2 regions of the Priestia sp. USM5 genome follow, and region 1 is predicted to be linked to the other one. Evidence: riboswitches for the same ligand, from Rfam matches in the RefSeq annotation. Region 1 holds a riboswitch; the other holds the start of a gene.
What was found. A riboswitch is a leader RNA that binds a small molecule or an ion and turns the genes downstream of it on or off. The one in region 1 is predicted to bind S-adenosylmethionine.
Positions count from the first base shown of each region.

Region 2: it holds a riboswitch for S-adenosylmethionine, as region 1 does, so the genes downstream of both, ACWATA_RS26310 (LVIVD repeat-containing protein) here and ACWATA_RS13395 (Na+/H+ antiporter NhaC family protein) in region 1, are expected to answer to the same signal.

Region 1 is NZ_JBSGKN010000001.1:2,473,541-2,481,218, reverse strand. It holds gene ACWATA_RS13420 (DMT family transporter) at 1-360, shown strand, start outside; gene ACWATA_RS13415 (ABC-F family ATP-binding cassette domain-containing protein) at 400-2,019, opposite strand; gene ACWATA_RS13410 (YtoQ family protein) at 2,384-2,824, opposite strand; gene ACWATA_RS13405 (ABC transporter ATP-binding protein) at 2,995-3,906, shown strand; gene ACWATA_RS13400 (ABC transporter permease) at 3,899-4,666, shown strand; SAM riboswitch class I at 4,768-4,874, shown strand; gene ACWATA_RS13395 (Na+/H+ antiporter NhaC family protein) at 4,960-6,270, shown strand; gene ACWATA_RS13390 (hypothetical protein) at 6,310-6,438, opposite strand; gene ACWATA_RS13385 (LacI family DNA-binding transcriptional regulator) at 6,563-7,522, shown strand; gene ACWATA_RS13380 (transcriptional regulator SplA domain-containing protein) at 7,608-7,678, shown strand, end outside.
Region 2 is NZ_JBSGKN010000004.1:16,739-24,416, reverse strand. It holds gene efeB (iron uptake transporter deferrochelatase/peroxidase subunit) at 1-703, shown strand, start outside; gene ACWATA_RS26315 (twin-arginine translocase TatA/TatE family subunit) at 776-979, shown strand; gene ACWATA_RS26310 (LVIVD repeat-containing protein) at 1,642-3,024, opposite strand; SAM riboswitch class I at 3,131-3,247, opposite strand; gene ACWATA_RS26305 (hypothetical protein) at 4,056-5,069, opposite strand; gene ACWATA_RS26300 (hypothetical protein) at 5,070-5,810, opposite strand; gene ACWATA_RS26295 (hypothetical protein) at 5,807-6,337, opposite strand; gene ltrA (group II intron reverse transcriptase/maturase) at 7,536-7,678, shown strand, end outside.

The sequences.
Region 1 (7,678 bases):
CCGCAAGTAGGAGCTTCGCTTGTGTTCACAGCCGCCGCCGTTTTACTGATACCATGCTGGTTTATGTACGATATGAGCTGGCTAGTCTCTTTAAATGGAATGGGGATTGCTCTTCATTTAGGAATACTTACGACGGCGATTGCTTATGTATTATTTTCTACAGCGCTTAAGTCAGTGCAAGCGTCTACCGCCGTAACGTTATCGTTAGCAGAGCCCGTTACCGCTTTTTTACTTGGCGTCTTTTTCTTAGGAGAATCTCTAACTTTGGTAAACATATGCGGAGCAGCACTAGTGTTGGCTAGCTTAGCGTTTTTAACGTATTCTCCGAAGTCATCGCTAAATCAAGAGGTGCATATATAAAAAATCCCCCCGTTCTTTAAAGAACGGGGGGATTTTTTATTAAGCGTACATGCTAGCTACTTGTTTTTGCAGGTTGCTGTCTTCTAAATACTCATCGTACGTCATTTGCTTGTCAATTACTCCGTTTGGCGTAATTTCAATCACACGATTCGCAATCGTTTCAACGAACTGATGGTCATGAGATGTGAAAATCATTGAACCTTTGTAGCTGATAAGTCCGTTGTTTAGTGCTGTGATTGATTCTAAGTCAAGGTGATTCGTAGGATCGTCTAGTAAAAGAACGTTCGAACCGCTTAGCATCATTTTAGAAAGCATACAGCGAACTTTTTCTCCTCCGGAAAGAACGTTGGCTTTTTTCAACACTTCTTCACCAGAGAATAGCATTCTGCCTAAGAAACCGCGTAAGAAGCTTTCGCTTTGATCATTAGGTGAATACTGACGCAGCCAGTCTACTAAGTTTAAATCTCCGTTTTCAAAGTACTCGGAGTTGTCTTTTGGGAAAAAGGCTTGAGAGGTTGTGACACCCCATTTGTACGTACCGCTGTCTGCTTCCATTTCACCCATTAAAATCTTCATTAATGTTGAATTTGCAAGTTCGTTTCGGCCTACAAGAGCAATCTTGTCATCTTTATTCATAATAAAACTTACGTTATCAAGTACTTTTACGCCGTCAATTGTTTTTGTTAAACCTTCAACGCGAAGTACGTCATTTCCAATCTCACGTTCCGGCGTGAAGTTCACGTATGGGTAACGACGAGAAGAAGGACGGATGTCATCTAATGAAATTTTATCAAGCAATTTTTTACGAGACGTTGCTTGTTTTGATTTCGATGCATTTGCGCTAAAGCGAGCGATAAAGGCTTGAAGCTCTTTAATTTTTTCTTCTTTTTTCTTGTTTGCATCTGACGCCATTTTTTGTGCTAATTGACTTGATTCATACCAGAAATCATAGTTACCAACGTAGACTTGGATTTTACTGAAGTCAAGGTCAGCAATGTGCGTACATACTTTGTTTAAGAAGTGACGGTCATGTGATACAACAATGACTGTGTTTTCAAAGTTAATTAAGAACTCTTCTAACCATTGAATTGCTTGGATATCCAAGTTATTCGTAGGCTCATCTAGAAGTAATACATCAGGTTTTCCGAATAAAGCTTGTGCAAGAAGCACTTTTACTTTTTCACTACCCGTTAGTTCAGCCATTTTTTTGGCGTGAAGATCTTCAGAAATACCTAATCCTTTTAAAAGAATAGCCGCTTCTGATTCTGCTTCCCAACCGTTTAATTCAGCAAATTCACCTTCAAGCTCAGCTGCTTTCATTCCGTCTTCATCTGTGAAGTCTGCTTTCATATAAATAGCATCTTTTTCTTGCATTACTTCATAAAGGCGAGCGTGCCCCATAATAACGGTTTTCATAACTTCTTGATCTTCATATTCGAAGTGGTTCTGTTTTAAGACAGCAAGGCGTTCGCCAGGGCCCATATGTACATCACCAGTCTGAGATTCAATTTCACCAGATAAAATTTTTAAAAACGTTGATTTTCCAGCACCGTTTGCGCCGATTAATCCATAGCAGTTACCAGGCGTGAATTTAATATTCACATCTTCAAATAACTTTCGGTCGCCAAATCGTAAACTTACATTACTAACTGTAATCATGTATGAGCAGTCCTCCAAATTCAATATCTATAAAATTATACCATTCTTTTGAGATAAGAGCGATATGAATACAATATTTCAAACATAAAGTGTAACCGACACTTTAAGCACTCGTCAACCATTTAAGGGATTTTTTGAGCGGTAACGCTTGATTATTCTAGCATTCACCAAAACACTGAGTGACAAACTAATATATTCAGGGAAACAGAAATTGTTGAATATACATTGTTTTTCATTTTATCGAGCTATACGGATACAATCTATGAAAAACATAGACGGTTTAAAAAACGACTCTTCACGCTTCACTTTTATGTTCAAAACGAAAGAAAGCTCTGAGGAATAACCTGAGAGCTTTCTAAATTTATTATTCAAAAATATAAGCTAGTGCTTGAAGAGCCTGTTCTGGCGTTTCGACTACAACTTGGGCTTTGTTTGACAGTTCTTTAAGCGGGTGGTGCAGTTTTTCAGGGCGAACCAAAATTAGCGGTTTATCTAATGCGATGGCTGTCGCTGCATCCATTGAGCTGTTCCACTGCTTGTATTTTTCACCAAATAAAGCAATGACCACATCAGATTTTTTAAGGAGCACCTGCGTGCGTAAATTATTAATTTGAGAAGCAGCTTCATCTTTTAAGACAGCGTTAGGCTGTTTTCCTAAAATTTCTTCTCCAATGTTGTCGGAGCGGTCATGGTCTGTCATGGGACCGACAAAGGTAAGGGGAAGGTTTAATTGTTCCGCTTGGTTTTTAATTTCGTCTCGCCAGTTATCATGAATTTGCCCGGCAAGGTATACGGTTAAGTTCATTATGTAGAAGTCCTCCTCTAACTAAAGTTTGTTTTATTTTATCAAATGTAAGCGGATAATACGAATGATTTGAATGGGCTACTTTTCCAAAAATAAGGTTATAGTAGACAAATAGTTAAAAAAGAGAAACAATAGAAAGCGTATTGCTAATTAAAGAAAGGATGTACCTGATGACAGAAACAGTGCTACAAGTAGATCATGTTAGTAAAGTAATTGGGAAGAAAACCATTTTGCATGATGTATCCTTATCGGTTGAGCGCGGTGAGATTTTCGGATTGCTTGGTCCGAACGGCTCTGGAAAAACAACGCTAATTCGTACCGTAGTAGGACTCATTAAAGAAACAAAGGGAACAATTACCGTCAATGGGTTTCCTTTAAAAGAACAGTTTACTTCAGCTATGAAATCAATTGGAGCGATTATTGAAAACCCTGAGTTTTATGATTATCTGACGGGCTATCAAAATTTAAAACACTTTGCGAATATGCATGAAGGGATCACGGCAGAACGCTTGGATGAAGTGATTGCGCTAGTAAAGCTTGAAAACAGCATTCATGCAAAAGTGAAGACGTATTCCCTTGGGATGAGACAGCGTTTAGGAGTAGCTCAAGCTATTTTACATAAGCCTGCATTGCTTTTACTAGACGAACCAACAAATGGTCTAGACCCAGCGGGAATGAGAGAATTTCGTACATATTTACAAACCCTCTGCAGGGAAGAAGGTATTTCAATTTTAATCGCGAGCCACTTATTAAAAGAAGTGGAAGCATTATGTGACCGCGTTGGTATTATTCAAAACGGCGAGTTAAAAGCTGTTCAAGATCTATCTCCAAATCGTCAAGATCAAGGGATGTATGTAGAATTTGAAGTATCTGACGTGCAACAAGCAGCGGATCTTTTATCTCAAGAATTCCAAGTAACAATAAAATCCGATAGTATTGATGTAGTGATTATGAAAGAACAAATTCCAGCTGTGAATAGAAAATTAGTGGACAGCGATATTTTAGTCTACCGAATCACTCCTGTTTATGAGACGCTTGAAGATTCGTTTATGTCCGTTACGGAGGGAGAGCACCATGCTTAAGTTAATTCAAAATGAACACATGAAATGGTTTTACAAAAGAAGTACAAAAGTCACGTTTATTACAATCGGCATCTTAACTCTTTGTATGGCTCTTTTAATGAAGAAAGTAGCAAACAGCGCAGGAACGGAAGACAACATATTGAATTTCCTGTCATTTAGTGCAGGCATGCTGATCCTCGTTCAATTTTTCGCGCTTGCTGTTGGAGGATCAATGGTTGCAAAAGAGTTTGAAGCGGGTACCATTAAGCTTCTTTTAATTCGCCCTGCTAGACGTTCAACGATTTTAACGTCCAAGTACATAACGCTCGTTTTAATTAGCTTGTATTACTTGCTGAGCTATTTGCTTTTTTCGTTTGTATGGGGAGCATTGTTCTTTGGATTTGCCAGTCTAGAAGGAGATGCGCAGCTGCTTAAAAACATTACGCTTACGTATGACAGCGCGTATATGGAAACGTTTATGATGATGACGTTTGCTTTTATGCTGTCGTCTTTATTTAGAAACAGCGCGCTTGCTTCAAGTCTAGCTATTGTCATAAGTATCGGCGCAAAAGCTGTAACAGGACTAGTATCAGAGCTAGGTTTATGGTGGGGGAAATTTTTACTGTTCGCCAACACAAACTTTGTGCAGTATATGGACGGAATGAAGACGATGTTTGACGGAATGACAATTCCATTTTCAATCTTCATCTTAGTTGCACACTTTGTCTTCTTTATGGGCGTAGCGTGGGTGGCGTTTTTAAAACGTGACGTAGCTAATTGATGTGAGAATTTTCACACTATATATTTTTCTAAAATAGCATTTGACAATTAAATAAAAAGAGATTACAGTAGTGAAAGACTATTTTTAAAACAACTATAAACTTCTTATCAAGAGAGACGGAGGGACTGGCCCTAGGATGTCTCGGCAACTGGCTGTACGCAGTGCGGTGCCAAATCCAGCAGACGATGTTTCGTTTGGAAGATGAGAAGGGTAATCTTATGATACAAATAAGAGACCTCTTCTTATCAATAAGAAGAGGTCTTTTTTTATTACGTAAACAAGAGGTGTTAAGAATGGAACAACAAAAAGGAAACGGCTGGGCGCTGTTACCGCTGGGCATCTTTTTAGTCCTGTTTGTCGGATCAGGAATTATAACGGGAGATTTTTATAAGCTGCCTGTATTAGTAGCTATTATCATTGCAGCCATCGTGGCGCTGGCTATGAACCGCAAAGATTCACTTAATGTAAAAGTGGAACGTTTTGCTAAAGGAGCAGGGCATCCTGATATCATTATTATGGTACTTATTTTTATTTTGGCAGGTGCTTTTTCTCAAGTCGCTAAAGGCATGGGAGCTGTTGATTCAACGGTAAACTTAGCTCTGTCTGTGCTTCCGCAAAGCTTAGTGGTAGTCGGAATCTTCGTTATTGGCGCATTCATTTCAATTTCGATGGGAACGTCAATGGGAACGATCGCTGCGTTAGGGCCTATCGCTGTAGGAATCAGTGAGCAGGCGCATGTATCCATTACATTGGCAATTGCTGCTGTTGTTGGTGGTGCAATGTTTGGAGATAATTTATCCGTAATCTCTGATACGACCATTGCGGCAGTTCGTACGCAAAAAACAAATATGTCAGATAAATTAAAAGTAAACTTTTTTATTGTCCTTCCTGCAGCGATTGTTACAGTGATTTTATTACTTGTAATGACGCTAGGCAATACGTCATCAGTAGAAATTAAAGATTTTAGCTGGTTTAAAATCTTGCCTTATGTCGGCGTACTCGTTGCTGCCATATTTGGTGCAAACGTATTAAGCATTTTAACCGGAGGAATTGTATTAGCCGGCGTAATTGGATTAGCTGACGGAAGCTACACGCTTTCTTCTCTTGCTAAAACTGTGACAGAAGGTATTGGCGGAATGTCGGAATTAATTATTTTATCTCTTTTAATTGGCGGAATGGTTGAACTCATTCGCTATAACGGTGGTATTCAGTTCTTATTGAACCTATTAACACGACGCATTCAAACAAAAAAAGGCGGAGAATTCAGCATCGCTGGATTAGTAAGTTTAACCAATTTAGCCACGGCTAATAACACGATTTCAATTATTACAGCAGGTCCGTTAGCGAAAGAAATCTCTGATAAGTATTCAATTGATAATCGTAAATCAGCCAGTCTGCTCGACTTGTTTTCATGCAGCGTTCAAGGGCTTATCCCTTACGGTGCACAAATGCTTCTCGCAGCAGGATTTGCTAAAGTTTCACCGGTTGAGATTATTCCATTTACATTCTATCCAATGTTAACAGCGGTTTGCGGTATCATTGCGATTGTAATTGGCTTTCCTCGTTTAAATAAAAAATCAAAATCATCTAAAGAAGCTGCGTAATATCAAACCCTTAAAAAGAACATTCTTTTTAAGGGTTTTTTACTGTTTGAAAAAATCAGTCGGCTTTTTTTCATCTAGCTCCTTCCAAAGTGTCTCATTTTGTTTAAGTGCATAAGCCGCTCCTCCGATTTCAATTCCGCATAATAAAATGAATAATAAAATACCCATGATATGACCTCCTTATATAAGTGAATAAAAACATGATTGTAACGGGTTTAGCTTATTGCTGTTTCACTTTATAATGAGAATAAAGTATGAAACGCGTTTCAGCGCAAGAGAAAAAGGTGAAAACATGACAAATATCCGAGATATCGCAAAAAAAGCTGGTGTATCTGTTTCGACCGTGTCACGGGTTTTAAATCATCATCCGTATGTAAAAGAAGAAAAGCGCCGTCTGGTAGAAGAAGTAATTCAAGAACTTAATTACGAACAAAACATTAATGCCGTTCACTTATCAAAAGGGAAAACAAATATGATTGCTGTCGTCTTGCCTTTTATTAATCATCCTTATTTCAGTCTGCTTTTAGAAGGAGTGGCCTCTCAAGCGTTAGAAAAGCAGTATCAGCTTGTTATTTGTCAGACGAACTATGATGTAAAAAAAGAAGAAGAAGCGCTTCATATGCTAAAAACAAAGCAGGTTGATGGAGTGATTATTTGTTCTAGAGCAGGCAGCTGGAGCACGATTGAATATTATCAGCAGTACGGGCCGATAGCCGTGTGCGAAAACGTAAAAAATCGTTCTATTCGCTCCGTATACGTTGATCATTATGCAGCTTTTAAGAAAGCGCTCATGTATTTAAAAGAAAAAGGATATACGGATATTGGCTACTGTATTGGAAGAATGACGGGTACAAATAGTCAACAGAGGCAGCAAGCATACAAAGAATATGTAGAAAGAATAAATGAGCCTTATCATCCGGAATGGGTGTTTCAAGGCTGTTTGAACGTGACAGATGGTGAAAAAGTGGTGAAAAAATTGGTGCAGATGAAAAATCGGCCTCAGGCGCTTTTAGTAACAAACGATCAAGTCGCTATTGGTATAAAAGCTCAGTGCGAACAAGCGGGTATATCAGTTCCAGGCGATTTAGCTATTATTGGTTTTGATAATCATCCGCTTTCTTCTTATTTACAAATCACAACGATCGAACTTCCTCTCAAAGAAATGGGCGAAACGCTTTTTAAACTAGTCAGGAGCAAGGATCCTCAAAAAATTGAGCTTCCTTTTCGGTTTATTGAGCGTAAAAGCGTATAAATTCTTGATGATCTCACCGCGTGTTTTTATCGGATAAAATGAGTAAAAGCGGACATCATACGAGTAAAGAAAAAAGAAAAGGATGATGATCGTGGAGAAAAAAGAATATCAAGTAGGAGATCAAGTATTTGTTATTTACCGAAATCCTCATACGGC
Region 2 (7,678 bases), on a different contig from region 1:
TATAGGAGGAGACATTTCTGTACAAGTTTGTGCAGATGATCAACAAGTGGCATTTCACGCTGTACGCAACCTTATTAAATCAGCAGTAGGCGTAGCAGAAGTAAAATGGATGCAATCTGGTTTTATTAGTGCTCCGGATGAGAAAACGCCTCGGAATTTATTTGGATTTAAAGATGGTACGGCGAATGTTTCTTCTAACGATTCTGAATCTCATAATCGAATTATTTGGGCGAATAATTCAGAGCCAACATGGATGCAGGGTGGAACTTATATGGCTTTTAGAAAAATCCAGATGTTTTTAGAAGTATGGGATCGATCATCTCTTAAAGATCAAGAAGACACGTTTGGTCGAAAAAAAGATAGTGGGGCTCCTTACGGCAAAGTAAAAGAACACGATAAAGTAAGCCTTATGCAAATGCCTCCTACTTCTCATACAGCTTTGGCAAAGGGAACGAGACAAGAGATTTATAGAAGAGCGTATTCTTATACAGATGGGGTAGATCCTAAAACAGGAAATATAAATGCAGGACTTATGTTTATTAGTTATCAAAAGAATCCTGACACACAATTTATACCAATGCTTAAGGTATTATCTCAGCAGGATAAATTAAATGAGTATACGAAACATATAGGTAGTGCAATATTTGCTTGTGCTCGCGGAATCCGTAAAGGAGAGTACATTGCACAGTCTTTGTTAGAATAGGTTCATAAGAATTTTATCAGGTTAGATATCAGTTTTTTAGTACTGTTATAGATAGGAAATGAGGTGATTATAATGGTAGGACCTGGAAGTGCAATTTTAATAGGGATAACAGCATTAATTATATTTGGTCCCAAAAGGCTACCTGAGTTAGGACGCTCCGCCGGTAAAACACTTCGTGAATTTAAAAATGCAACCCAAGGAATTATGGAGGACCATGATAAAGAGGATAAAAAATCATTAAAAAATGAAGTGAAAGAGGACAAAACACCTCTTTAATAAATTGAGATATGTTATTTTCTGATAAATACAGAGCCAAGTTCTTTATTTGTAAAGAACTTGGCTCTTAAGTAATTTCAAATAGGGATGCTAGTTAACATAAGGGATTTTATAGGTAGTCATAACACAAAATGAGAAACATAAAATTCAATAAGGAACTATCAGCCTGATCTTTCCTCAAGAAAAAACAATCCAACTCCCACGGATTGTTTTTTCTCTTTTTATCTTTTTAATGGTATGACGGATAATTAATAATATTTTTAGCAAACTACCCAAGACGCCGTGAGGCATCATAAAATAGCTCTCCATTCCTTACGAGGATAGAAAAACTACTGATTAGGCCCAGTGGTTTTTCTGCTTTTATGTTGTATAGAATATACAAGGTTAGTTAACATAATCACTCTTTCCGGTACACACGAAAAAAGAGAACCCTTGGGGGGCAAGGATTCTCAAGGGAGTCCTCTTGCTCTTTTATGCAGCTTTTTATACATCGTTGATACAACAACTTTTCTAAGACAACAAACTCTTCAAAGGGAGAAGTCTGCCCAAAATCAAAAGGAATTCATCCATCAGCTGTTGGACTAGTTGCTTAAAACCAGGGATCACTAGAAATCTTTTGCTTTTTATATTTTCTTCAAGTATTTGCACTAGAACCAGTTTACTTACTTATTATTTTTCTGTAAAACTTTTAAGCCTGAGCCCATGTCAGATGCAAGAACGTAGTTTTGATCTACGAAAACTCCCCAAATGTTCGCATTTGCAGGAACATATTTGCCAATCTGAACAGGTTTACTCGGATTCGAAATATCCACAGCTCTCACTCCACCTGCATAGTGAGAAAGATACAATGTATTTCCTTGTACTTTTGGATCGTGGACTGTTTTACCAAACGTAACTTGTTTATTCGGATCTTCTGAAATATTTTCTGTAAGATCTGTTTTAAATTCACTCAATAGTATTGGATTTGTTTTATCTTTAATGTCAAAGATTCTTGTGTAACCATAAGATTTTTCGTAACCTGGTTTTATTGGCGCATATACTTCTCTTGTTTCAACAAGTACCGTGCCGCCTTTTGCAAGTGCAACCGAGTGTGCTGAACCTTGTTGATTAGATGCGAAAGTTGTCCTTCCCTCAAACTTCACGTTTTCGGGATTTGAGATATCTAAAATGATTGTTCCAAGATCCCAGAAAGAAAGGAAAGCTGTTTTTCCTGTTTCATCCGCATATGCACTATGGTTGAATACAGGTCGTTTCTTGCCGTCTGGCGCGTTCCAGTTATATCCGTCAAAGTTTTCACTTACTTCTGGCAGTGAACGTGGATCAAACTCATAAAGTTTCTTTGGCTCAGCTGGATTTGTCACATCAACAAGCTGAAAGTCCTTCTCTTTTCCATGAGAATAGTAGTCTGCGTAAGGGTTCGCAGCAAGAACCAATATGCGGTTTCCTTGCGTCGTTAAGTATAATTCATGTGTTCCTTTTGTTTTCTTTGTTACTTCATAGAACCCTAACTTCTTAGGGTCATATGGATTGGTTACGTCGTATAAAAGAAATCCACCCTTAGAATTCGGATTTTTAACGTCTAGTTGCTGAACAGATACAACAGCTAAATCTCCTTTAAAAGATTTTGTATTTACCGTTTTAACGATTACTTTTTCCTGCCAAGTTCCAGGAATATCTTGATCTGCGAAAACGGCAACCTCTTTAGGATTGGTTGGGTCTTTTAAGTCAAACACTCGAACTCCACCGTTTCCTCCTCCAGAAGTATGTGTCCCTGTGTAAGCAAATCCTTTATGTGCATACACGTCAGCTGTGCTGTTCTTGACACCTTCTCTAATTTCTTTCAATGGTACAGCTGCGGCTTCGTGCAAATACTTTAAATTCTTACTTCCTTCTGTGACAGGAACAGAGCTGATCTCATCTGGGTTACGCTGTCCTTTTTCAATGCTGATGTCTCCAAGTTCATCGTGCGCATATGCAACTGGTAATATAGATGAAACTGTTAATCCCGTAACTAGCGCAGTACTTAACAAAAGTTTTCTTTTCATTAAAATTCCTCCTTGGATTTACTTGATAGAAACTCTACAAGAGGCAGAATACAAAAAGCCTTCTGAACTCATAAAGAGACAGAAGGCTTCCGAAAAATCCGATTTCCTCTCATCTCTCAGCGTGAACACTGTTAGATTTAGCACCGTTTTCCTACTGTCTATTTAGTACGAATGGTTGCCGGGTTTCATAGGGATAATTTCCTCCACCTGCTCTTAATAATAGTATTCCTATCAAATTACTTTGTATTATTACAATGATTTCATGTAATGTCAATATATTTTTTAAACTTTACTTATTGGTATGCTTGAAGACGAGTAGCGAACGGTTGAAGGGGCGTGTGGCCAACGGTGATCAAAGAGAACTGCTAACCAAACTGGCAGCAAACAAGCCGTAGTGTTAGAAGGCGTTATAGGCTAAGGGCGCCTATCGGAAGGAATACGCTCTTTTCACGTCTAAGTATTCATTAGAAAAACAAGCTAGTGTCCTATCAAGGGATTAGTTGATCTTTATTACTCATCGAAATAATGAAAATTACAATATTAATTATATATGTAATCACTTACAAAGTGGATTGAAATAATTGAATATTCTGTTCAGTGATATTAGGTTCGGCATGAAAAATTCTTATAAATAGCTTAAAAAATTAAATAATTAGAAAGAGACTTTATATGGTAAAGTATTGGACCAAATTCAAATAAAAGTCCGCAAAAGTATACGTTTACGGACTGTTGTTTTATATAAGGAATCTATCATTTTTACCGTCCGTTTAAGTCGTGAATTAAATCACGAACGTCTCCTGAAAATCACATACTTTTACGAACGTTTTTAGTAGCATAATAGGAATATAAATGTAAATTTATTATAAAGTGGAAAAAGGAAGTTTTGGATAAATACGTGTAAGTAGTCGAGATTAAAATGAAGGTCGTCAACTTCAATCGAGGACAGTAAGGGCTGTTATCAGTAATGGTTGTTGAATTTTTAAAAAAGACTCCCGCAGTAAATATGTACTAGCAGAAGTCCTAAGTATTAACTAAGCTTGTTCAAGTGAGTCTTCTAGCAAAAATGACTCAAGATCTTTTAATAAGATATTATTTTTTTCCACAATTGATTTAATTACATCAATTCCGATTTTCTTTGAGAATTTGGGATTGTCTTCTTTGATAAAGCTATCTGATTCATTCATATACAATTGTTTTAATTTAAGGATTAAGTAACCGTATAAATATAATAATAAAAAAACAACATTATCAGTACATTCCATTATTCTTAATTTAAAAGATAAACTACAGTTTATTACAATGGTGGATTTTTCATTAATCATACAAGTAATATCTATATCCGTGTCTCTAACTCTTAGTGTGATCTTTTTAAGTTCTCCACCATTGCTTATAAATGCTTTAGTCGCTATTAGTTCTGTTGTCTGGTAAGATTCTCCTGTAAAAACATTAGCGTCATCAGATATATTCCCTACAAAACCACTAATATTTTCTAATTTGGTAATTTCATTTAATGTTCCATTTCGTTCAGTATAAACATAGAATAACCAATTAAATATATCAGGATTAAGTAAGTATTCGGGGTTTTTTTGCGAAATATTTTCTTTACCAATAAGCTTTTTAAATCTACTAATGTTGTAATCATTTGAAGTAATAATAAGTACATATACTTTATTTTCTTTTTCAAAAAATAATGACTCTACATCTAGATCATTTACTCTTTCAGCTTTTGGTAGAAATTTTCCATTACTATCTTTTTTCCTTTTCTTTGTGTACTCCAAATTAGCAATTGCCTTTTGATATGAAATAATTTCTCCTGTAAAATTATCATTACCATTAATCTTGGGTACTTTTATTTCTTCTAATTCACCTATCTCTTTCCAAGAATAATTAAAATATTTCTCGGCTTCATGCATACTAGCAACCTGTTTTTCATCTTTCTTCACATGAGGTAATAACTCGCTATGTTGCCTACTAAAAACTTTATCTAAAGAAGATAAGCAATTAATATTATTTAATAAAAATATATTTGAGTATACTTTTGACATTTATTTACCTCCTTCACATTCAATATTTAACTCTTTCATATTAGAATCACATAAAGCACTACTAATTCTATTTCCCATAGCTGAAGTAACCTTAAAATCTATATATGCAGTGTCTCTTTTAACACGTTTGGGAAGAATAACTATACTTTCTGTCATTATATAAGGTTTCATAGAAAGTCCTCCTAAACGATAGTTATCTAAAACATTAATACAAATTGCCTGATTCTCATTAATTCTAGTACTTGCACTGTCATTGAACCATTCTTGATCGTTTACTAAAGTAACATCAATTATCTGAGGATTAAAGAAAATTTCTATCTGCAATTTTAACAGTTTAAATATTAAAATTGATATTTTACCAGCTGGGATAATTTTTAGTTCAATTTCAATTTGTTTTTCTTCGTACTCCCCGCCTGAAGGTTTAAATTTGATTGATTCTGTATTTCTATTATTTGTTCTAAAATTAATCTCCACTGTCAATCGCGCAAAATAGCTTTTAATAATCCATAATAATGCTTTGTAGAGTAATCCTAGTAATTCTTGTAAAATTGCAATTGCAGCAGCAATTATAGCGCTCAGAATAACTTTTTGTACGGTGGGATCAGAATACCCATGTTGATTTAGAAAATCATATACGATATTTTTATTATTTGAGGAAACAATAGCAGTAAAAAGTGTGACTACAAAAGTTACAATGATTTTTATAGTTTTGTTTATAAAATCGGAAATCGTTTTTTTCATATGTCAATGACCTTAAGTCCAAAATTTAGAGTGTCAATAAATTTTAGTAACTTTTGATATTCAGAATCAGTTAGCCCATTATCAAAGCCAATTACCCCATTTTTCTGAAGAACTATTGTTCTATTAGTATTATTTGTCTTATATGTAACTTCCTTTATATTAAAGTCATGTCTACTGACTATATCTTCAACGCTCTCCAAGGATAATTCCTCATATTCCTCCAAATACATGTTTTTGTCATCTTCAACAAACAAGCAGGATACCATTTTCATGTTGAAAAAATCGCTTAAATTTAACATAGCGAGGAATTTTTGATTTGTAACAAATAACTGTTGGATAGCTCTGCTTGTATATTCTTTAAATATCGTATTATTATCAAGCAACTGATTATAGGTGTCAGGATTATATTTTATTGCAAAGGAATTCTTATTATTTCCAGTAATATAATCGTAATTTTGTATATCAAGTAAGTTACAAAAAGTGTCTTCATTTATTTTCCTTTGTCTTAATATCTTATAAAATTGCACACCATCCCTCCTCACTTTCATATTATTTTTTCCTTAATTATGTACTAATATTACATATAGGAAAATATAGGAATTGAAAAGAGTTAACTAGTAGAAAAACTTTAATCTTGGCTATGTGAAACTAACTGGACAAGTATGTATTCTTTTCTAAGAATGCCTCGATTATGACCTATTATGAGGGATAGAAGCTTGTCCACAACCTCCATTAATCCTCGTTCACCTTGATTACTACTCTCTATTTTACAGTTAATATAAGGTAAATAATACGACTTTTTTCATATATTATAAAAAAAGTGAGTAGCTTGCTATCACTCTCTTTTGTTTAGGACGAAGTAATAGTAATAATCGGGAAAAGGGATGATATTCCAATGGATTATGGGCAGCTACCAAACAGAGTCATTATTTGCATCGACATGAAGAGTTTTTTTGGTGCGAGACGTTAATTTCAAAAGTTAGGCTAATAACCTAACGGGGAGAGATTGATCTCAATGGATTCTAAATTTAGATTACAAGAGGTATAACTTTTTCAGTGACAGAAGGAATGATTGGGTAACGCCTTGAAACTTCTGCGGTAATATGCCCTAACCTCAAGTCGCAGCAACGGCTTGGGCAACCATAGCTGGGTGACATATGCATGAAAGTAACCCGAAGTGCCTTTCTATAGGTAACCGAAAGCCAAAGGGAATAATAAACCCGATGGAACTGGACGAGTAATGTATGCCGTCGATTATATAAGGTGAGAATGTGACAAACCACTGACGAACTCGCGAATGTACGCTTCGATAACTTTACGGCTTAGAAATGAGTCGGGTCTGAAAAGATGACTTGGTTTAAGGAAACAAAGGTAATCGAAAATGCCCTAATTCTTACACTGTTATAGGCAGTGGAGCAAACCACGGAGTAGAGTGAGCACCTAAGTACAATCATTGATAACTGAAAAGGAACGTCGGAAGCTACCAACGTATAGTGTGAAATAGAACTAGGCAGGCATGTCGAGTTAGTTGGGGAAATTCCGTAAGGATATAACCCTCTTTAATGGTAGATGAAAGTAGTGGCACGACCAATGAAGGTTATGTAATAGAACTGGAGGAACAGCCACAAGGCAATAACTAAGGTTAAAATATGATTTCACTAAATCCTAGCGTGGATTCTGGTAGGACTAAAAAGGTCACTGAATTTTAAAGGACGGTGACAAACCATGAATAAACACTCAGTGGGAAAAAGGCTCAAAGACAAGAATATTCGAAACTCAGAATACTACAGTATGACAGAGACCTTCGATAACTTGTATCAAAGGGCAAAGAACAAAGAAAACTTTCGACAACTAATGAAAATAATCGT